Regions from separate parts of the Clostridium novyi NT genome, predicted to be linked through region 2. Evidence: a T-box and tRNA genes for the amino acid it is inferred to sense, from the RefSeq annotation. Region 2 holds a T-box; the other holds one or more tRNA genes.
The links. A T-box is a leader RNA that pairs with one kind of tRNA and senses whether it is charged. The one in region 2 lies ahead of tyrS (tyrosine--tRNA ligase), so its partner is inferred to be a tRNA-Tyr.

Region 1: it encodes a tRNA-Tyr, which carries the amino acid that the T-box ahead of tyrS (tyrosine--tRNA ligase) is inferred to sense. The anticodon was not compared.

Annotation. Positions count from the first base shown of each region.
Region 1 covers NC_008593.1:2,201,808-2,211,064, reverse strand. Annotated here, with positions in the region: gene spoIID (stage II sporulation protein D) at 1-811, shown strand, start outside; gene NT01CX_RS10255 (M23 family metallopeptidase) at 987-1,751, shown strand; gene spoIIID (sporulation transcriptional regulator SpoIIID) at 1,888-2,142, shown strand; gene NT01CX_RS10245 (rod shape-determining protein) at 2,278-3,309, shown strand; gene yyaC (spore protease YyaC) at 3,366-3,908, opposite strand; gene NT01CX_RS10235 (tRNA 2-thiocytidine(32) synthetase TtcA) at 4,013-4,732, opposite strand; tRNA gene NT01CX_RS10230 (tRNA-Thr) at 4,985-5,060, shown strand; tRNA gene NT01CX_RS10225 (tRNA-Tyr) at 5,065-5,149, shown strand; tRNA gene NT01CX_RS10220 (tRNA-Val) at 5,159-5,234, shown strand; tRNA gene NT01CX_RS10215 (tRNA-Tyr) at 5,275-5,359, shown strand; SAM riboswitch class I at 5,525-5,629, shown strand; gene metK (methionine adenosyltransferase) at 5,700-6,875, shown strand; gene NT01CX_RS10205 (SF1B family DNA helicase RecD2) at 6,996-9,203, shown strand; gene NT01CX_RS10200 (hypothetical protein) at 9,227-9,257, shown strand, end outside.
Region 2 covers NC_008593.1:506,832-516,088, reverse strand. Annotated here, with positions in the region: gene NT01CX_RS02470 (hypothetical protein) at 1-1,025, opposite strand, end outside; gene tyrS (tyrosine--tRNA ligase) at 1,132-2,358, opposite strand; T-box leader at 2,419-2,638, opposite strand; gene NT01CX_RS02460 (hypothetical protein) at 2,728-3,138, opposite strand; gene NT01CX_RS02455 (AlbA family DNA-binding domain-containing protein) at 3,249-4,403, opposite strand; gene NT01CX_RS02450 (sensor domain-containing diguanylate cyclase) at 4,478-5,575, opposite strand; gene NT01CX_RS02445 (ECF transporter S component) at 5,687-6,253, opposite strand; gene NT01CX_RS02440 (peptide chain release factor 3) at 6,489-8,078, opposite strand; gene yidA (sugar-phosphatase) at 8,342-9,154, shown strand; gene NT01CX_RS02430 (Cof-type HAD-IIB family hydrolase) at 9,182-9,257, shown strand, end outside.

The DNA.
Region 1 (9,257 bases), 850 kb from region 2:
GGACTATGTTAAGGGAGTTGTATCAGCGGAAATGCCAGTAGAATTTCCATTAGAAGCATTAAAATCTCAAGCAGTTGCAGCTAGAACATATGCCCTAGCACACAAAGAAGCTTTTGGTGCAGGAAATGCGCCTAAAGCTCATGGGGGAGACGTAAATGATACTACTGATTTTCAAGTTTTCATGTATAAAGATGAAAGGCTTAAAATGTGGCCTAAAAGTAAAAGAAAAGAATTCTGGGACAAAATTACACAGGCTGTAAAAGAAACAGAGGGTGAAGTTTTATCTTATGATGGAGAATTGGTCATGAGTCCCTATTACTTTTCTACAAGTGGTGGTAAAACAGAAGATGCAGTAAATGTATTTAATAAAGAAATACCATATTTAAAAAGTGTTGATAGTCCTGGAGAGGAAAAAGCACATAAATATATTTCAAGTAAAACAGTTAATTGTGATTATGCAGCTGATAAATTAAATAGTTGGAATTCAAGTTGTAATGTAAAATCAAAAAAATTAAAAAATCAAATAAGCATATTAGAAAAAAGTAAAGCAGGAACTGTAATGAAGATTAAGATTGGGGAAAAAACTATAAGTGGAAGTAAGTTTAGAAGTATTATGGGATTAAATTCATCTAATTTTGATATAGCATTTAAAAATAATAATATGATTATAACTTGTAGAGGATATGGACATGGGGTTGGAATGAGTCAATGGGGCAGTAAAGCTATGGCAAACAAGGGATATGACTATAATGAGATTTTAAAGCATTATTACAAAGGGACTGATGTAATAAAATTAAATGTTAAAAAATAAATAGTATATAGGTTGGATAAGTTTTGGGTTATTGGTAAGAATCATTACTAATAACCTTTTTTATATACATAAAATCGAAATATGTCTAAAAGTAATGGAAAAAGAGGAAAAATTTTTAATAAAAAAATGTATTTTTTATTTGCTAACGGACAAACTACAAAAAGGAGGTGTTTTTATGGAAAACAAGGATAATAAAAAAAGTTTTACTAATTTTTTAAAGAAACAAGGCTTTTATATAGCTCTATTTGTTTGTTTAACTGTATTAGCTGTAGTTACAGCAATAACAGCAAGCAATACTAAAGAAGCTAGAAAGGTTGCCAAAAATGAAGCTACTAATAATGTACAGCAAAAACAAAATCAAAAGATGAACTCAAAAACAAAGGATGCTCTATTACAAGAAGATAAAAAGATAGATAACGCTGTTGAGGTAAAAAATAATTCAAAACAAAAGAAAAATGTTGCAAATAATTCAAAAAAAGAAGTTTCAGTTTCTAAAGTATCACAAACTAATTTCATAAAACCAGTTGAAGGAAAGGTTGCTATGAAATATTCAGAAACACCAGTATGGTGGGAAACTTCAAAATCATATAGACCAAACTTTGGAATAAACATAAATGCAAAAGTAGGTACAGCTGTAAAAGCTATTGCAGATGGAAAAGTTAAAAAGGTAGATAACAATGGTTCTTTTGGAACAACAGTAGTTATTTATCACCCAGAAAGCGGAAAAACTAGTGTCTATGGAAATTTAGATAAAAAACTAAAGGTTAAAAAAGGCGACAAAGTAACACAAGGACAAGAAATAGGATCAATTGGAAAGACTTCCTTAAGAGGTATGTCACAAGAAGTAGGTAGTGATTTCTTACATCTTGAAATACTTAAAAAAGCAGATGGAGATCCTCAATTTGCAAGTGAAAATCCAGAAAAATATATAAAATATTAATTTATCTTAAGTACACATTTAAAAGCCATTTTCCGAGTCTATTCGGAAGATGGCTAAATAATAAGTAGACATAGTAATTTAAAAGAAAATAAATGCATATTTATAAATATATAAGGTTAAGGAGGTAGCAATTACTTTGAAAGATTACATTGAAGAAAGAGTGCTAGAAGTCGCAAAGTATATAATCGAATCTAAAGCTACAATAAGGAAAACAGCTAAAGTTTTTGGCGTAAGTAAAAGTACGATACACAAAGATATGACTGAAAGATTACCTAAAATAAATCCACAAGTAGCCAAAGAGGCTAAGGATGTGTTAGATTTAAATAAATCAGAGAGACATATAAGAGGTGGAAAAGCCACTAGAATGAAATATAAAACATTAGAAGGTTAAAAAAAATCCTGTTTTTATGCGAAATATAAGTAATTTTATGTAATCCTATGGAATAAATCAACATAAACGTATATAATAAGTATAGATAATGTCATAGAGTAGAATATATAGCAAAGAGCAGGAGTGAAAATTGGAATGTTTTTCAGAATGAGTACAGATATGGGGATAGATTTAGGTACAGCCACAGTACTAGTTTATATTAAAGGAAAAGGAATTGTATTACAAGAACCATCAGTTGTCGCTATTGATAGAAATAAAAACAAGGTTTTAGCAGTTGGAGAAGAAGCAAGACAAATGATAGGAAGAACACCAGGAAATATAGTAGCTATTCGTCCTTTGAAGGATGGAGTTATATCTGATTATGATATAACTGAAAGAATGTTAAAACATTTTATTAGAAAAGCATGTGGAAAGAAAAAAGTAGGAGCTCCAAGGGTTGTTATATGTGTTCCATGTGAAGCTACAGAGGTGGAAAAAAGAGCTGTAAAAGATGCAGCAGTAAATGCTGGAGCTAAAAAAGTGTTCTTAATAGAAGAACCTTTAGCGGCTGCTATTGGATCTGGTCTTGATATAACTAAGGCAAGTGGTAATATGGTTATTGATATTGGTGGAGGAACTACTGATATTGCGGTAATCTCATTAGGCGGTATGGTTGTTAGAAATTCAATTAAAATTGCCGGAGATAATTTTGATGAAGATATAATAAAATACATAAGAAAAAAACACAAGCTTATGATAGGCGAAAGAACAGCGGAACAATTAAAAATAAACATAGGTACTGCATTTAAGAGAGAAGAAAATGCAACAATGGATATCAAGGGAAGAGATTTGGTTACTGGTCTTCCTAAGAATTTAACAATAACATCAGAAGAGATGAGAGAAGCTCTAAGTGAATCTGTTAATGCTATTGCAGAATGCACTCACTCAGTACTAGAAAAAACTCCACCAGAACTTGCAGCTGATATAGCTGATAAAGGTATTGTTATGACTGGTGGCGGAGCTTTATTACATGGTTTAGATAAATTAATTGAACAAGTAACAAAAGTTCCTGTATCTGTTGCAGAAGAATCTGTTTCATCAGTGGCACTTGGTACTGGAAATGTACTAAAGTTCTTAGATAAAATAGATGCATCTTATAAAGGAAGAGATATAAACTTAATAGATTAATCTATACTTAATATAAAACGCCCTATAATTTTATTATAGGGCGTTTTATATTCCACTCAATCATTATATCTATTTTTTAGCTGATAAAGATAATATGCATGTATTAAAGAATGTACAATAACTTTTGACATATTAACAATAAGATCTAATCTTATATTTCTATTGGTAAATAGTTCATTAGAATCGCTAGAATCTACAATACCTATTATGGAGGTTTTACCTACGTTAGGAAGTGATTTTCCAACACCTTTTCCAGGGTGAATAGGGGATGTTCTAGCTTGAATTTCTCCTATATTTTTTTCGTTACCTAAACAAGCATCTATGCCTATTATATTGCAATTTGGATATAAATGTTTTATTTCTTTTAATTTTTTATCTATGTTTAAAGCATGTATTGGATTAGAAATTGTTCCGTACACTTTTAGAGGAAAGTTTTTAAGAGTTAACATAGTACCTACTAAAGGTCCTAGACAATCCCCTATACATCTATCTGTACCAATACATACAATAATAGTATCTTCGTTAATGTAATCTTTAAAAAAATAGGCTATTTCATAATAAGATAAATTATCATCATAGTGAACTCGAACTTTATTCAAAAGCCACACCTCCTTGATAATTTATATGTAAGGCTTTTAAACATTATGAAAGTCAAAAAGAAAAAGGTTGAATTTGTATCAACCTTTTATTGTAAAAGAAAAATTTATTTAATTTTTTTATGCCATATATTAAGTTGCTCTATATTTGAAAGTGAATTAAGAAGATTATTTTTTAATCCTGGTATATCTTTTTCAAGAGAATATGTAAGATCCTTCATATATTCTCTTTTAGTAAACCCATTTGCAGGACAAGGGTTTTCAACTATAGGTATATTAGAGTTCTTAATAAATGTTTTTATGTTTTGTTCATCAATGTAAATCATAGGTCTTATTATATGAAGATCTGTACGGCTTAAATATGTGTCAGGTGAAAATGTATTTATACGACCTTCATAGAACATGGACATAAGTAAAGTTTCAATAGCGTCATTTTTATGATGTCCTAAAGCTACTTTATTACAGCCAAGTTTTTTAGCATGATCATTTAGAGAACCTCTTCTTAAATTTGCACATAAAGAGCAAGGGTTAGATTCTTTTCTTATATCAAAAACTATTTCCTTGATTTTAGTTTTAAATAAATAATATGGAACATTTAATTCTTTACAAATTCTTATCATTTCAGAAAAGTCTGCCCCAGCACCTGGATCTAAAGTGATTGCTATTAGCTCAAAAGGTTCTGGAGAAAATCTTTTGTATGCGTTAAGTAAATATAATAAAGTTATGCTATCCTTACCACCGGATAAACCTACAGCTATTTTGTCACCAGCTTGAATTAAATCAAAATCGACTACAGCTCTACGTAGTCTGCTTAATAATTTTTGCATATGTATCCTCCAAATTAAATGAAATTATGAACCTTATTATAATATAGTAAACTACACAAATAAAGAGGGGAAAATATGAATATTTAAAATCAAATACATGAGTAAAAATGAGAATAATGGTGAAAAATGAATAAAATAAAAGAAAATCTGTTTAAATAGATAAAAATGACGTTTGAAATAAATTAAATATCAATGTATACTAATATTCGTTGGCGCGGGGAAGTGTCAACGAGAAAACAAAAGATAAAGTAAGCTGGCATGGCTCAACTGGTAGAGCAACTGACTTGTAATCAGTAGGTTCCGGGTTCAAGTCCTGGTGCCAGCACCAACAAGGAGGAATTCCCGAGTGGCCAAAGGGGGCAGACTGTAAATCTGTTGCGTTTCGCTTCGATGGTTCGAATCCATCTTCCTCCACCATTTATAAATGGGCGCATAGCTCAGCTGGGAGAGCATCTGCCTTACAAGCAGGGGGTCACAGGTTCGAGCCCTGTTGTGCCCACCATTTATAAAACAGTTGGCATAGATATTTCAAAACTAAATATGGAGGAATTCCCGAGTGGCCAAAGGGGGCAGACTGTAAATCTGTTGCGTTTCGCTTCGATGGTTCGAATCCATCTTCCTCCACCATCTAAGAGACATTAATATGTCTCTTATTTTATTTTGCATTAAAATATATATTATAAATTTGTATTAGTTTGTTATTATAACTTACAAATAACAGTATACTATTATTGACATAGTAATGTGTATATGTTAATATTAAATTCGAAAATTCAATATTGGATAAGTAACATCTTATCAAGAGAGGTGGAGGGAATGGCCCTATGAAGCCCGGCAACCAGTATATAAATAAATACTAAGGTGCTAATTCCTGCAGTATAATCTGCAAGATAAGAATTTAAAGTGATTAAACAACCTCTTCTTTTAAATTCTAAGAAGAGGTTTTATTTTTGGGAGGTATATATAAATGAGAAGATTATTTACTTCGGAGTCCGTTACAGAAGGACATCCAGATAAAATGTGCGACCAAATTTCTGATGCTATATTAGATGCTATATTAAAAAATGACCCAAATGGAAGAGTTGCTTGTGAAACAGCAGTAACTACAGGAATGGTTATGGTTATGGGAGAAATATCAACTAATTGTTATGTTGATATTCCTAAAGTTGTAAGAGAAGTTATTTCAGATATCGGATATACAAGAGCAAAATATGGCTTTGATGCAGAAACTTGTTCTGTATTAACATCTATAGATGAACAATCACAAGATATAGCTATGGGTGTTGATGAAGCTTTAGAATCAAGACAAGGACAAAAAGACGATGTAGAAGCAATTGGTGCTGGAGACCAAGGTATAATGTTTGGTTTTGCTACAAACGAAACAAAAGAATATATGCCACTACCAATTAACATGGCTCATAAACTTTCAAGAAAATTAGCTGAAGTTAGAAAGAATGGTACATTAGCATATTTAAGACCAGATGGTAAAACTCAAGTTACAGTTGAATACGAAGATAACAAACCAGTTAGAATAGATGCAGTAGTTGTATCTACACAACATGATCCAGAAGTTACTCAAGAACAAATTCAAAAGGATATTATGGAACATGTAATAAAGACTGTTGTACCTAATGAATGGTTAGATGACGAAACAAAATATTACATTAACCCAACAGGAAGATTTGTAATAGGTGGACCTCATGGAGATACAGGTCTTACAGGAAGAAAAATAATAGTTGATACATACGGCGGATCAGGAAGACACGGCGGTGGTGCTTTCTCTGGAAAAGACCCAACAAAGGTTGATAGATCAGCAGCTTATGCAGCAAGATGGGTTGCTAAAAACTTAGTTGCAGCAGGTGTTGCAGATAAGATCGAAATAGGTCTTGCTTATGCTATAGGAGTTGCTCGTCCAGTATCACTTTTAGTAAATACTTTTGGTACAGAAAAAATTGAAGATAGCAAAATAGTAGATATCGTAAATAAAGTTTTCGATTTAAGACCAGGAGCAATTATTAGAGATTTAGAATTAAAGAGACCAATATACAGGCAAACAGCTGCATACGGTCACTTTGGTAGAACTGATGTAGAACTTCCATGGGAACAATTAAATAAAGTTGACGAAATAAAAAAATACATCTAATTATATAAATGATTATAGAAAGACCAATGCCGAGTAGGTATTGGTCTTTTATTAGTTGAGAATAATATAGCTATATCTTATAATTAATTTAAATGAATTAAGTTTAGGAGAGGGTTTGCTATGACTGAGTTAAATGGAACTGTAGAAGGTATAGTATTTAAAAATGAAGAAAATGGTTATGTAGTAGCTCATGTAAAATCTAATAAAAAGAGAATAACTATAACAGGGTGTATACCATATGTAATGGAAGGTCAAAATCTAAAATTACAGGGTCAGTGGGTTAATCATCCTCACTTTGGACAGCAATTTAAAGTTACATCTTGCGAAGAAATAGTTCCAAATTCTTTAGAAGGAATAGAAAAATACTTATCTTCAGGTATTATATCAGGAATAGGACCTGTAACTGCGAAAAAAATAGTAGAACATTTTGGAGAAAAAACACTAGATGTATTAGATGAAGATATTGAAAAACTTAAAGAGATTGATGGGATAGGTACAAAAAAGATTGAAACCATAGCTAAATCATACTCAAAACAAAGAGAAGTAAGAAACATAATGGTGTTTTTACAGACTTATGGAGTAACAGCAAAGCAGTGTGTAAAGATACATAAAAAATATGGTCATGATTCTATTGCAGTTGTGAAACAAAATCCTTATACACTAACGGAAGATATATCAGGAATAGGATTTAAGACAGCAGATAAAATAGCCAGAAGCTTAGGGATTGAATCCAATTCACCTTTTAGAATTCAATGTGGTATAAAGTACATAGTAAATCAATTTTGTGGTATGGGAAATACATGTATGCCATTAGAAAAGTTATTAAAGCAATCAGTAGATGTGCTTGGGGTTAATGAAGAAGAAATTATGAATAACATTCAAGAGACAGTATTAAATGGAAAATTAAAAATTGAGACTATAAATAATGAAGAATATGTATTTACAATGCCTTATTATTACTGTGAATTGTCTGTTACAAGTAAAATATTGACTTTAAGCACAAGTGATTATGGAAAGTTAAATATAGATGTAGATGATAAAATACAAGAGTTCGAAAAAGATAATAATATAAGCTTTGCGCCTACTCAAATACAAGCTATAAAGGGTGCATTTGAAGGTGGAATTGAGATAATAACAGGGGGACCTGGTACGGGAAAAACCACTATAATAAAATGTATTACAGAGATATTTGAAAATGCCTCTATGACTGTATTTATGGCAGCTCCAACAGGAAGAGCAGCTAAAAGAATGAGTGAAGCTACAGGAAGAGAATCTAAAACAATACATAGATTATTAGAACTTGGATTTAGTGATGATGATAATATGGAATTTCTAAAAACAGAAGAATCGCCACTTCAATGTGATGTTGTAATAGTAGATGAAGCCTCAATGATAGATATACTGCTTATGAATAATCTCCTAAAGGCTATACCTATGGGAACTAGACTTATAATTGTGGGAGACGCAGATCAGTTACCGTCAGTTGGACCTGGAAATGTTCTTCGTGATCTAATAGAGAGTAAATGTATAAATGTAGTTAGATTAAGAGATATATTTAGGCAGGCTGAGGAAAGCATGATTGTAGTTAATGCACATAAAATAAACAATGGTGAAATGCCTATACTAAATAAAAAAGGAAAGGATTTTTATTTTTTAAACTCTCAAGAGTCGGACAAAATATTAGATACATTGGTGGGACTTATAGATAAAAGACTTCCTAACTTTAATCAAAATTGGAACAAAATAAAGGATATCCAAATACTATCTCCTATGAGAAAGGGACTTTTAGGAATAGAAAATTTAAATTTGAGACTTCAAGAAGTATTAAATCCTAAAGCTAAAGATAAAGACGAATTGGAATTTAGAGATGTAACATTTAGAGTTGGAGACAAGGTGATGCAAACAAAAAATAACTATAATCTAAAATGGACATCTATATATGATCATAGTGAAGAAGGGGTTGGAGTATTTAATGGGGATGTTGGATATATATTATCCATAAATGATGATAAGGTAACAGTGGTCTTTGATGAGGATAAAAAAGTTGTATATGATAATATGTATTTAGATGAATTAGAACTTGCTTATGCTATGACAGTTCATAAAAGTCAAGGAAGTGAATTTCCTGTAGTTATAATGCCGGTGTTTATGGGACCGCCGCTTCTTATGAACAAAAATTTATTTTACACAGGAATTACAAGAGCTAAACAAATGGTAGTTTTAGTTGGGATAAATAAAGCAATTCACTTTATGATAAATAATAATAGAAGTTTTGACAGATATTCAGCTTTAAAATGGAGAATATTAAACATATTAGAAGAAAATTAAAAATATAAATAAGGAGGGCAGATATGTATACTATAAATAAAAATAATATAGATG
Region 2 (9,257 bases):
TCATTTGTTTTATTTTCTACACTACTAGTAGTAGTTTTTACTTCTACCGATTTATCCTGAGAGGTCATTTTTTCTTGTATACTACTATTATTTTCACTTTGTAATTCTTGCTCTTGCCCTTCTACTCCAAGTAGTCTTCTTAAAATTTCCTTTCCATCAATAGCACTATTATCATTTGTATAAGCTTTTGAATTATAGGCATTATTTTTGTTTGAAGTATTATTTGAATTTTCCTCCAAATTATTATTTGAATTTGAAGTATTGTTTTCATTATTAATGTTCTTAGTCTCTATTTCCTTAGATACGATATCATTTTCAAGTTCATCTAAAATGTTGCTACCATCTAATATTTCTTCATATATGGTCATAGAACCTTTATTTATATTGTTAAAACTTTTTATATTTTCTTCTGTAAGTTCTATTTTATTTTCAACTAATGTAAAAATTTCATCAACCTTTAACTTTTTAAATTCCTTAAAAAATCCCTTTAATATATTTTTAATGTCTTGCCCTTCTTCACTATTTAAACTAATATTTTTATTATTCAAATATTTTTCAATAAATTGTTCTTCTTCATTAGGATTTTCATTAATTTTACTTTGAAAGTCTATTAAAGTTTTCATCTTCGAAATATTTTCTTTAGTTAGTGGCATATTATATTTTATCATTTTTTTTAAAATATTATAATCTTCTTTTTTTACATTTACCCCTTGTTCTTCTAAAACATCAATTAAAGATTGTTCACCTTTTTTATTTTCTTCACCTATTAGTTGTAATAATATTTTCCCTTTATCATATCCTTCAACTACAAACTTTACTAATCCTTCTGGCGTGAAATCTATAGGCTCTTTTATTTGTGCTGAAAATTGCCATCCATCTAAAAGTTTTAATATAGCTTCGTTCGTTTCACCATCTATATTTATTATTCTAGCCAAAAATCTTTCTCCTATATCAAAAGATAATTTTTTATGGCTCTTACCTGAATTTACATTATAAGCATTACTTATGTTTGAAATAACTGCCACAAGTTTCACATCCTTTATAAAATATACTATTTATTAGTTATCGTAGTAATTAGAAAAATATTCATAAAAAAATGTGGGCCATGCCCACATTTAATAATACTGTATCTTATTTTACAACTATTCTATAGTATTTTTTCTTTCCTTTTTTAATTAATGTACTTCCATCTTTTAAATCTGATTCTTGTAGAACAGTATTAGGGTCTGTTACATTTTCATCGTTCATGTAAAGTCCACCTTGTTCTATTAATCTTCTACCTTCTTTTTTAGATGGAATTGCTTTTCCATTTAGAAGTATTTCTAATAATGATGTTCCAATAGCATCTTTTTCTACTTCTATAGTTGGAACATTGCTCATATCAGCTCCACCATTAAATAATGCTTCTGCTGCTGTTTGTGCTTTTTTAGCTTCTTCTTCACCATGAACAAGTTTTGTTACTTCAAATGCTAAAACTTTCTTAGCTTCATTTATAGCAGCACCTTCAAGAGAGCTTAATCTTTTAACTTCATCCATAGGTACAAATGTAAGTAATGATAAACATTTTTCAACGTCTGCATCAGCTACATTTCTCCAGTATTGATAAAAGTCATATGGAGAAGTTTTTTCAGCATCAAGCCATAATGCTCCACCAACTGTTTTACCCATCTTTTGTCCTTCACTATTTGTTAAAAGACTGCAAGTCATAGCAAAGGCCGGTTTTCTTTCTTTTCTTCTTATAAGATCCATTCCAGCGATCATATTTGACCATTGGTCATCTCCACCAAGCTCCATTACACAACCATATTTTCTGTTTAATTCTAAGAAATCATATGCTTGCATTAACATGTAATTAAATTCTAAGAAAGATAATCCTTTTTCTAATCTTTGCTTGAAGCATTCAGCAGTAAGCATTTTATTTACTGAGAAATGAACCCCAATTTCTCTTATAAATTCAACGTATTTAGCACCTAGAAGCCAATCAGCATTGTTTACTAAGATAGCTTTATCATCTGAAAAATCTATAAATCTTGAAAGTTGCTTCTTTATACCAGCTACATTAGCTTGTATTTGCTCTTCTGAAAGCATCTTTCTCATATCAGTTTTTCCACTTGGATCTCCTATCATTGCAGTTCCGCCACCAACTAATGCAATTGGTCTATGTCCTGCTTTTTGCATATGAGACATAAACATCATAGCTATAAAGTGTCCTACATGTAAGCTGTCTGCTGTTGGGTCAAATCCTATATAAAATGTAATTTTTTCTTTTCCTAGTAATTCTCTTATTTCTTCTTCATGTGTTGTTTGTTTTATGTATCCACGTTCCATTAACGTATCAAATACATTTACATTTTCCATTGTTATTCCTCCTAATTCAGTTTGTTTTTATAAAATAAAAAGTCCCTTTATAAATTAATATAAAGGGACGAAATTTTTCCGTGGTACCACCCAAGTTAATATGTTTATACATATTCGCTCATTTCCCTATAACGTTGGGATATCCGTATCAACCTACTAAGTTTAAACCGTTCAGTATAAAATTCAAGAATGTATTTCACTAAACTCATCAACTAGTTCACACCAACCACTAGCTCTCTTCATGAATCATAAAGCTACTTCTTTCCATCAAAATCTTTCTTCTTTATTCATTTAGATACTATTATATAAATAAACTTCCCAAATTGCAAGGAAATAAATGATTTAATTTTTAATATGTTTAATATGTGATTAAGCTATATATTTTTTCATAAATTCAGGAACTTCGTGTTTTTCAATATTTATATTAAGATAAAAGTCAACATTATACTTTTGTGATAATTTTTCTATTTTAGAAAACAAATGCGCCGTATCATCTATCTTTCTTTCTATGATGTTAAACAATCCATCTACATATACAACTGATACATCATAGTCTTGGGATAGAATACCGCACAAAAATCCGTAAAAATGATTACTGTCTTTTAAATCATATTCTTCTGTTGAAATGAACCTAATTTTATTATCTAATTGAAAAATAGGCCCATTATCGTCATCAATATAAACCACATTTCCTTTTGAATTAATGGCCATTTTGTTTGCAGATTCAATTAATGATTTAGTTTTTCCACTTCCTTTTCTATCACAAAAAATATGCAACATGTCAACCACTCCTTTTTTCTTATTTCTAATTATAAATTTCTTATCTTAATTATACAATATTCTGAATTTTCTATCAATATTATTATACCCTATATTTTACTGTTATTACTTTATAATGCATCTACACCTGGGTAAATTACTTTAAAGCTATTATCTCTCAAAGAATTTATAAATTTAACCTTTCCTATATCTTTAAAAGCTTTTTTCATTTTTGAAAATCCTCTTCCAGATTGCAAAAATATTTTTCTATTATCAAGTGTTATTATCTTTTCATATATCCACATGTTTCTTTTTATATAATTATGTGATAAATTCTCTGTTTCTTTATTTGTATCTCTTATTATAATTCCTGGACTAATTACTTCTAAACTATTGTTTTTTATTATTATTTCTATTTCTTTATTAATAATTGTATAGTCTCTATATAAGACTGCATTTTTAACTCCTTCATAGACAGCAAAAGTAGGATACTCCTTTGGTAATATATCATTTATAATTTCATTACTCTTTTCAAGCATACTCAATAAGTCTCCTTGAATTATAATAACTTCATCCTTACTTTTATCTATTTTATTTACTATTTTTATCATGTTATTAGGAGCATATATATAATTTATTTTAGAAAAAACTAAAAGACCACCTAATGTAGCATAATATCTTTTTTCTTCATTATCCATGCATATTATCTTAGAATTTTCCATAAGTATTTTTCTATTTTCATCATTAGTTGTTATATTGTGATTTGCAAAGTATTTATCAACTAAATATATATCTAAGTCTTCTATACTACTTTTAACCACTGGTGTAAGCTCTATGTTTAAACTCATGTTTTCTTGAAATGCAGTTATTAATTCCTGCTTTCTCATAGTATCTGTAGTAGAACCTCTTCTTATATAAAACGCACCATTATCCCTTGTTTGATGAGGCTTTTGATTACTTTGATATATAGTTATAACACCTACATCTTTTCCATAAATCTCTACAAAGTCTAAACTTATAGGTACAGGTGGTTCACATCTTGAAGATATTATCTGTTGTACTTGTTCCTCTGTAATTGAGTTTTTATCCATACCAACTACTTTCTTTGTCTTGTCCTCTACTCCTATTATAAGATGTCCTCTTCCCCCTCTTGAATTAGCTATCGCACATATATCCTTTGAAAATTCTTTTTTACCACTTTCCATACATAAATCCAATTTTAATTTGTAGTCTAATTTAACCCCTTCACGTCTTTTTAATAAGCTCAGTAATTTTTTCCTATTCATAAATATACCCTCAACTTTATAAATTAATTACACATTATTTTATTAAAAAAATAGCGATGAATACTCATCATCGCTTACTTATAAATTACTACATTCTTATTCGCCTTTTTTGCAATATATAACCTATTATCTGCCACAGATATTACACTATTTAAACTTTTTCCATCTTCCATGTAATATGCAATTCCGAAACTAGCTGTAATAGATACTTTCATTCCTTCATACTTAATAATATTTTCACTTATTTTTTTTCTTATACCATTAACGATATTGTATACGTCTTCTTTACTGCTGAAATTTGAAACATACATAATTATCTCTTCTCCACCATAACGTGCTACTATATCCTCTTTATTTAAATTGTCTACTATAATTTTTCCTGTCTCTTTTAAAACCTCATCACCTACTTGATGACCATACTTATCATTAACCTTTTTAAAGTCATCAATATCCATCATAACGATGGCAAACCGTTTACTAGCTTTATCTTTTTTTATTTTTTCTTCTACAATATTAAAAAAGTGCTTTCTATTATATATTCCTATTAAAGGATCTCTAATGGCTATTTGTCTTATCTTATTATATAGGGAGTTATTTTCTAAGGCTATTGCTATCTGATTTGCTATAGTTAAAATAAAGCTTATATGCTCGTGACTGAAAAAATTATTTAAAGTGTGTTTTACAACTATATATCCTATGAATTTTTCCCTTAAATATATAGGAACTCCTATTAAAGAATGTATATCATTCTTTAATACATTTTTTTTAACTAAAGGTTTTTTAGAATTTATTATAAAGTACTTTCCATTAAATAATTCCTTATATTCTTCATCATTATAAAAATCATAATCTAAATTTTCGATATTAGTAGCTTTTATCTTCAATTTTTCATCTTCAACTATATATATGGAAGAATAAGTTGCCCCTAGTATTCCTATTATCATATCATTAATCATGGGAATTAAATTTTCATTACTGAGAGAAACATTTATATATTTACTAATTTCCACTATGTTAATCATAGCATCTAATTTTTTTTCAATCTTTATATTCTTTTCAGTTATCATTTGAATTGTACTTTCAGCAAAGTTTTGATATGTTTCAAATTCCTCTTTTAATTTATTATATTCTTCCTCCATATTACTTTTCGAATCAGGTTGGTAAAACTTCATGTTATTTAACATTCCCCCACTTTAAATTTTATACACATATATATATATAGTGTTATTATATACTTACTATTTTACCATAAAATTTAAAAATAAGGAAATTCAAGAACCATTCTAATTTTTAATTGTTTTCTTTAATATTAAACTTAACGGAAGTGCTATAATAATTCCAGCAACTATTTGTGATATGTTACCTGGAATATCTTTCAAAGCTATTAAACATGCTTCATTTAATGTGGCTGCTTTGTAAACTAAAAATCTTGCCATTACAACACCACTTAAATAATAAGCTGTAATCATAAATATACCGGCTAAAATAAATCCAAATAAATTATTTATAAAGTTCTTTCCACCATAAGATTTTCTATAACATATATATCCTGCTATATATGCCATTACTCCTTTTATAATAAAGGTAAATGGCGCCCATAATACATATCCATGTAATATATCAAATAAACTCATTCCTATGGCTGATGCCATAGCGCCTTTCTTTCTTCCTAAAAGTATAGCTGCTAAAAATACCATACTATCACCTAAATGCACAACACCCATAATTGATGGAATATGCACTATAGATGTTGCAACAAATACTATGGCTGCCATTATTCCTACTTGTATTAAATCAATTACCTTAAGTCCACTTGAACTCATCCCCTGTTTTTGGTGTTTATGTTCCATAATTACTCCCCCTTAAAATTATCTCCTTTTTAACTATTATATGAATTTTTCAAACTTACGCAAATGTATGCATACATTAACTTTAATTTTTTATTTTCCTTCATACTATAACGAATAGCACTAAAGGTATAGGAATTAGAAACTAGGGGGTAGGACGTAGGAAATTTCATAAAATAAAAAAAACCAAAAAATTCAATAGAACATTATTCTATGATTTTAAGGTTTTTTCATTTTATTAAGCTTTACTTATATCTGATAATACAAGTCCATCATTATGTTCTAATGCCCAGTTTATTCCCCAGTCATTGCTGAAGATAAGTAACTGTTCATCTTTTAAGTCTTTAACAACTTTAGTATCACTAGTTATATTAAGATCATCTGGTTTAATTTTTGTCTCTTCAATCCATCTTATATATCTGTATGGAAGTCTTTCCATCTTAATATCAACATTGTACTCATTTTTCATTCTGTATTCTAAAACTTCAAATTGAAGTACACCAACAACACCAACTATGATTTCTTCAATTCCTATGTGAAGTTCTTTAAATACTTGAATTGCACCTTCTTGAGCAATTTCAGTCATACCTTTTATAAACTGTTTTCTTTTCATTGTATCTACAGTTCTAACTCTTGCAAAATGTTCTGGAGCAAACACAGGTATTCCATCAAATTTAAACTTGTTTGATGCTGAGCAAAGTGTATCTCCAATTCTAAACATACCTGGATCAAATACACCTATAATATCTCCAGCATAAGCTTCATCTACAATTTCTCTTTCCTCAGCTAAGAATTGTTGAGGTTGAGCAAGTCTAACTTTTTTACCTTGTTCCATATGGAATACTTCCATACCTTTTGTAAATTTACCTGAACAAATTCTCATAAATGCAATTCTATCTCTATGAGCTTTATTCATGTTCGCTTGAATTTTAAATACAAATGCTGTAAAATCTTCACTAAATGCATCAATTTCTCCAATATCAGAATGTCTATTTAATGGAGGTGGTGTAAGTTTTAAGAATCCTTCAAGGAAAGGTTGCACACCAAAGTTAGTTAATGCACTACCAAAGAATACTGGAGTTAATTCTCCATTTGCTATTTTTTCTAAGTCAAATTCTTCTCCAGCCTCATCAAGAAGTTCAATTTCATCAATTAACTTCTCATGAAGCTCCTCACCTATAGTTTCAATAATACTTGGATCATCTAAACTACCTTCTATTATGCTTACAGCACTAGAACCGTGATTTCCTCCATTGAAAAGTAATACTTGCTTTTTAAATCTGTCATATACACCTTTAAAATGAGCTCCACATCCTATAGGCCAATTCATAGGATAAGACTTTATTCCAAGTTCCTCTTCTATGTCTTCTAATAATTCAAAAGGGTCTCTCGCTTCTCTATCTAACTTATTTATAAAAGTAAATATAGGAATATCTCTTAAACTACATACATGGAACAACTTTCTTGTTTGATCTTCCACACCTTTTGCTCCGTCAATTACCATTACTGCACTATCTGCAGCCATAAGAGTTCTATATGTATCTTCACTAAAGTCTTGGTGACCTGGTGTATCTAGTATGTTTATACAATGGTTGTCATAGTTAAATTGTAAAACTGAAGATGTAACAGAAATACCTCTTTGCTTTTCTATTTCCATCCAGTCAGATACAGCATGCTTTGAAGCTCTTCTACCTTTAACAGACCCAGCTTCTCTTATAGCTCCTCCGTATAATAGAAGTTTTTCTGTAAGTGTGGTTTTACCAGCATCCGGGTGAGATATGATAGCAAAAGTTCTTCTTTTTTCTATTTCGCTTCTCAAATTTGCCACTTGCGTCTCCTCTTTCTCCTTTATTTTTACAGTTCATTTATGATTTTAGCTTTAATAAAAATTCCTGTCAAACATATATAATACCACAAATATAAACCTGCTAAAAGTTGTAACTAATAAAATAACTGTGATAGAATTTAAATTAATATATGAAGGTATAATATAATTATTACTTATTATATAAATTTTAATTCTCAAACAATAACTTAAAAATTTTAAACGCTTAAAATTTCTACAATAATTTATAAATTTGGAGGTATTGTATGTATAAGTTAATAGCTTTAGATATGGACAACACTCTTTTAGATAGTAGCAAAATGATAACATCTGATAATAAAACAGCAATTAATAAAGCTAGTGAAAAAGGTGTTAAAGTTGTACTTGCAACTGGTAGATTTATAACAGGTATTTCTAAATACCTAAAAGAATTAAACTTAGACAATAAAGACAATTATTGTGTTACTTGTAATGGAGCAATAGTAATAAATGCTGGAACACATGAAATCCTTTCCAAAACTTTACTAGAATATGATGATCTTTGTTACCTATATAACCTTAGTAAAAAACTCGGAGTTTATGTTCATGCACTTACACCTGAAAAATGCATTGTTCCTAAATATAATGAATTTAGCGCTATAGAAATTGGCATGAATCAAGTTGAATTTGAAGAAATGTCCTTTAGTGAATTAGAGCCTTCTGTAGAAATAATAAAAATTTTATTTGTAGGTCCAAAAGAAAAAATCGCCTCAATAATGAATACATTACCAAAAGAAGTTTATGAAAAATATACAGTTATGAGAAGTCACGATAACTTTTTAGAATTTCTAAATAAAAAAATAAATAAAGGATTCGGTGTTGAATGTCTTGGAGAAAAACTGGGCATAAAGAAAGAAGAAATTATTTGTGTTGGAGATGCGGAAAATGATCTTCACATGATTGAATATGCTGGTCTTGGTGTTGCTATGGGCAATGCTTTTCCCGATGTAAAAAAGGCCGCTGATTATATTACTTATACAAATGATGAAAGTGGCGTTGCACACGTTATAAACAAATTTATATTAAAAGAAGAAGATTAACTTAAAGCTAAGATAGGGGATGGATAAATGTATAAACTTATTGGAATTGATATAGATGGTACTTTAGTAAAAAATGATAAAACTCTTTCGCAAAAAACAATTG